Regions from separate parts of the Alteromonas sp. Cnat3-28 genome, predicted to be linked through region 2. Evidence: predicted binding sites of a transcription regulator. Region 2 holds the regulator's gene; the other holds the start of a gene.
The links. The regulator FliA, encoded in region 2, starts transcription of late flagellar genes. The targets are predictions, from matches to a motif close to CTAAAGNTNNNNNNNNNNNNGCCGATA.

Region 1: a site for FliA is predicted at 1,390-1,416, ahead of pomA (flagellar motor protein PomA). Genes of this name have one in related genera too.

The regions. Positions count from the first base shown of each region.
Region 1 is NZ_JAKREY010000029.1:26,231-28,633, reverse strand. It holds gene MHM87_RS18765 (farnesyl diphosphate synthase) at 1-782, opposite strand, end outside; gene xseB (exodeoxyribonuclease VII small subunit) at 812-1,054, opposite strand; gene pomA (flagellar motor protein PomA) at 1,467-2,228, shown strand; gene MHM87_RS18750 (flagellar motor protein MotB) at 2,228-2,403, shown strand, end outside.
Region 2 is NZ_JAKREY010000004.1:138,406-140,808, reverse strand. It holds gene MHM87_RS06030 (protein phosphatase CheZ) at 1-341, opposite strand, end outside; gene cheY (chemotaxis response regulator CheY) at 376-759, opposite strand; gene MHM87_RS06020 (RNA polymerase sigma factor FliA) at 796-1,527, opposite strand; gene MHM87_RS06015 (MinD/ParA family protein) at 1,524-2,390, opposite strand; gene flhF (flagellar biosynthesis protein FlhF) at 2,396-2,403, opposite strand, start outside.

The DNA of each region.
Region 1 (2,403 bases), on a different contig from region 2:
TGTTTAGCGCCTGTAATACCAAGTTTGGCTGGAAAGGTATTTTTCCCTAACGCTTCGTCTGACCCCGCGGGCTTGCCTAATTTTTCGCTACTGCCTTCCACATCTAAAATATCGTCTTGAACTTGGAAAGCTAGCCCAATATCCGCGGCATAAGCCATTAAGTCAATTTTAGTTTGAGGCAGTAAGCCTTCACTAACAATGGCGACCATTTCTACGCAGGCTTTTAACAATGCACCGGTTTTCAATCTATGCAGCTGTTTTAGTTCTTCTAGCGAGATGGTTTTGCCGGTGCTGGCTAAATCGATAGCTTGCCCACCGCACATACCTATGTAACCCGCACTTTTCGCAAGTACAGACAGTAACTGGCTACGCTTTGTTGCAGCATACGTGCTTAATGGCGCATCAGCTAACACTGTAAATGCAAGTGCCTGCAGCGCATCGCCAGCTAAAATAGCGGTAGCCTCATCAAAGGCGATATGACAGGTTGGCATACCGCGGCGCAAGTCGTCGTCGTCCATGGCTGGTAAATCGTCGTGGACTAACGAGTAGGCGTGCACACATTCAATGGCCATACTAATAGCCATTTGGTCTTTTTTGGGCACGTCTAGGGTGTTACCTACCACTTGAACAAGTAGTGGTCGCATCCGTTTACCGCCAGCAAGTAAGGCGTGACGCATTGCGTCTTTCAAGCGCGGCGCGTAATCGGGTAATTCGTCAATTAATGTAAGAAGAGATGCATCAGTTTGCTGTTTAACTTGCTGATGCAAAGCAGAAAAATTCATAGATTGCCTGTTAGTTAAAAATGAACGATTTATGGCTGTTCACTTTCAGGAAGAGGGTGGAGCGTTTCTTCGCCTTGTTCACTGAGCAGTATCTTTACTTTTTGCTCGGCGTTTTCAAGAGATTGTTGGCCCTGGCGGGAAAGTGCTATACCGCGCTCAAATTTTTCTAGTGCTTTATTAAGAGGCAGATCACCGCTTTCCATTTCGTTAACGATAGCTTCTAGTTCTGATAAAGTTTCTTCAAAAGACGCTGATGCTTTTTCTGTCGTCATAAAAACACTCAATATAGTGGCCAAAATACGTATACCGCGCACATTAACCGAGGGTTGCACAAGGGTCAAATGGTTTGTCCGTATATCGCCTATATCACAGTAACATAGCTTTTTTTTCATCCAGTTCAAAAGGCAACATACAAGCAAATTGTGCTATATTCGATGCAAGGCTCAGTAACCTTTCAGAAGTAACCGTGTTATTTACTGTGAAGGAAAACGTAAGGCGCTGAAAAAGCGCTAGATGTTTTTAGTTTATAAAAACAGACAAAGCAGCGCTTTTACATAGAACCTACTTCATAATAAACAAATAAATGTGATATTTTTCAATAATGTCGTTTTAGTATTTCTATCTTTTGCCGATAGGGTATTTGTACACTAACAGCACTGACTGCGCATAAATGGGGAAGAGTGAGTGGATTTAGCAACCGTCATAGGTATGTTGGGCGCCATTGGTTTCATAGTTATGGCTATGATTCTGGGCGGCAGCTTGGGCATGTTCATCGACGTGCAATCAATACTTATTGTATTCGGGGGAACACTATTTGTTGTCCTATCTCAGTTTACGTTGGGTCAATTCTTCAGTGCGGGTAAAGTTGCTGGCAAAGCGTTCATGTTCAAAATTGAAACGCCTGAAGAGCTAATCGAGAAGATTGTTGAAATGGCAGATGCTGCACGTAAAGGCGGGTTTCTGGCATTAGAAGAAGCGGAAATTTCAAATGAGTTCATGCAAAAGGGTGTGGACATGCTGGTTGACGGTCACGACATTGAAGTGGTGAGAGAAACGTTAGCTAAAGATATTTCTATGACAACGGAAAGGCATGAGTTCGGCGCTTCTATATTTAAAGGAATGGGCGACGTAGCACCTGCGATGGGTATGATTGGTACTTTGATCGGTCTGGTTGCCATGCTTTCAAACATGGATGACCCTAAAGCTATCGGCCCTGCTATGGCGGTAGCGCTATTAACCACGCTGTACGGTGCCTTTTTTGCCAACGTCGTGTGTTTGCCAATTGCCTTTAAACTGGCGGTAAGAGCTGGAGAAGAGAAGTTAAACCAGAGTCTTGTTCTTGACGGTATTGTGGGTATTGCCGACGGCCAGAACCCACGTGTTATCGAAGGGGTATTAAAGAACTACCTTGCGGCGAGTAAACGCGGAAGCGCAGAGGAAGAGTAATGGCCGAAGAAGAATGCCCAAAATGTCCCCCCGAGGGGCTTCCAGCCTGGATGGGAACCTTCGCAGACCTGATGTCATTGCTTATGTGCTTCTTTGTACTGCTACTTTCGTTTTCGGAAATGGACGTACTGAAGTTTAAACAAATTGCAGGCTCTATGAAGTTTGCTTTTGGTGT
Region 2 (2,403 bases):
CGCGCCGACAGCATTTCAGCTATAGGCATGCTCGCTTCAACGGCATCCATAGTAGTATTAGCAGCTTTTTCAGTTTCTTCAATTACGTAGGTTAGGCGGGATTGTGCATCGGGAATATCATCGGTCGCGAGATTTTTAATGCGGTCGTCTATTTGGAAATTATTCAGCGCGTCATGGAGCTGACGCGTCAGTTTCCCTACTTCGGCAAATAACTCAACGTTTTCTTTCATTGAGGCCGCTTCTAATAGGGCATTGGCTGAAGCGTTGTCACCCTCTTCAAGGTAGGTGACAAGCTGTTTTGCTTCTTCCAACGAAATTGGAACGTTTACATTCGTTGACATCCAGTAAACCTCATTTCTCTGGTGAGCGTCTGGATCAACCTAAACGTTCGAATATTTTATCTAATTTTTCTTTAAGTGTTGCTGCAGTGAACGGCTTAACAACGTAGCCATTAACACCTGCTTGCGCAGCGGCAACAATTTGCTCTTTCTTCGCTTCAGCAGTAACCATAAGTACTGGTAGGTGCTTGAGCTTGTCATCGGCTCTAATCGCGCGAAGCAAGTCAATACCCTGCATTCCAGGCATGTTCCAATCGGTAACTACGAAATCGAAATCACCTTGCTGCAACATAGGCAATGCAGTACTTCCGTCATCCGCTTCCTGGATGTTGGAAAAACCCAAATCTTTAAGTAGGTTTTTGATGATACGTCTCATGGTAGAAAAATCATCGACCACGAGAATTTTCATGCTTTTGTCCAAAATAGCCTCCAGTGAGGGGTTAATTGTTATTAATTTCTATTCTTCGTCAGCTTGCCACGACTTCATTCGTGATTTGAGTTTTAACATGGCCTGACTGTGAATTTGACTGACTCTCGATTCACTTACATCAAGAACCTCACCAATTTCTCTTAGGTTCAGCTCTTCATCATAATACAGCGAAAGTACAATCGCTTCTCTTTCAGGTAATGTCGTAATTGCATGGGCAAGCGCTTTTTGGAAAGCGCCTTGCATCAAATCTTCCAGTGGTGCGTCGCTACCTCGATTTTGCTCTGTCGAAATAACATCTTCTGACACACCTAAATCTTCAATACCTACCAGCTTTCCGGCATTTACTTCATTAAGCATTTGGTGATAGTCCTGCAAGCTTACATTAAGCTTATCAGCAATATCAGAATCTCTAGCATCGCGGCCTGTTTCGCTTTCTACTTGCGAAATTGCTTCAGTGATCGCTCGGCCATTTCGGTGAACTGAACGCGGTGTCCAATCCCCTTTGCGAATTTCATCTAGCATAGCACCGCGAATGCGTATACCGGCAAACGTTTCAAAGCTGGCTCCTTTTGAACCATCAAAGTTTCGCGCGGCTTCTAATAATCCAATCATGCCTGATTGAATTAAATCGTCTACAAGAACACTAGCCGGCAATCGCGCTATCAAGTGATGCGCTATACGCTTAACCAATGGCGCATGTCTTTCGACTAACTGCGCTTTATCGGTTTGTTGTTGATAAGCGGCTGCCTTGCTGTTCAACGCTGACTTCCTACGGCTTTTTCTGCAACTAATTGTTCAATGAAAAACTCTAAATGGCCACCTGGCTGCGCTGGAATAGGCCATGTTAAGGCTTTGCTCGCCAACTGTGTTATTGCAACGGCTGCCGGTGAACCAGGGTAAGCATCGACAATGGCTGTTTGTTTACGCACTGCTTTACGAATGTTCTCGTCAAACGGTACTGTCGCCACTAATTCTAGTGCAACATCTAAAAAACGCCCTGTCACTTTGCTTAATTTACTAAATAGCTCTTGGCCTTCTCGCACGTCGCGCACCATATTAGCCACGACTTTGAAGCGGAAAACACCGTGCTCTCTATTCAGAATTTTTATCAATGCATACGCATCTGTCAATGAAGTAGGCTCGTCACACACAACGACCATGATGTCTTGTGAGGCTTTTGAAAAGCTCAACACCATGTCTGAAATACCTGCCGCTGTATCAACGATTAGCACGTCAATTTGCGAGCGCAGCTCACTAAAGGCACGAATTAGGCCAGCGTGTTGCGTTGGCGACAATTCTGCCATCGACTGCGTGCCTGATGTGGCAGGGGCAATCTTTATTCCGTGCGGACCGGTCACTAATACTTCATCAAGTGTACATTCGCCGGAAAGCACGTGGGATAAGTTTTTCTCAACACGCAAACCTAACATAACGTCTACGTTAGCAAGACCGAGGTCCGCATCGAGAACCATTACACGTTTACCTTGCTTCGCCATGGCGATAGCGGTGTTCAATGTAATGTTTGTTTTACCTACGCCACCTTTGCCACCGGTGACGGCGATTACTTTGATTAACCGTGATTGCTTCATTTTTCTTAAGCTACTCGCTTGGTCGTCAATCATACTGCTTATGCTG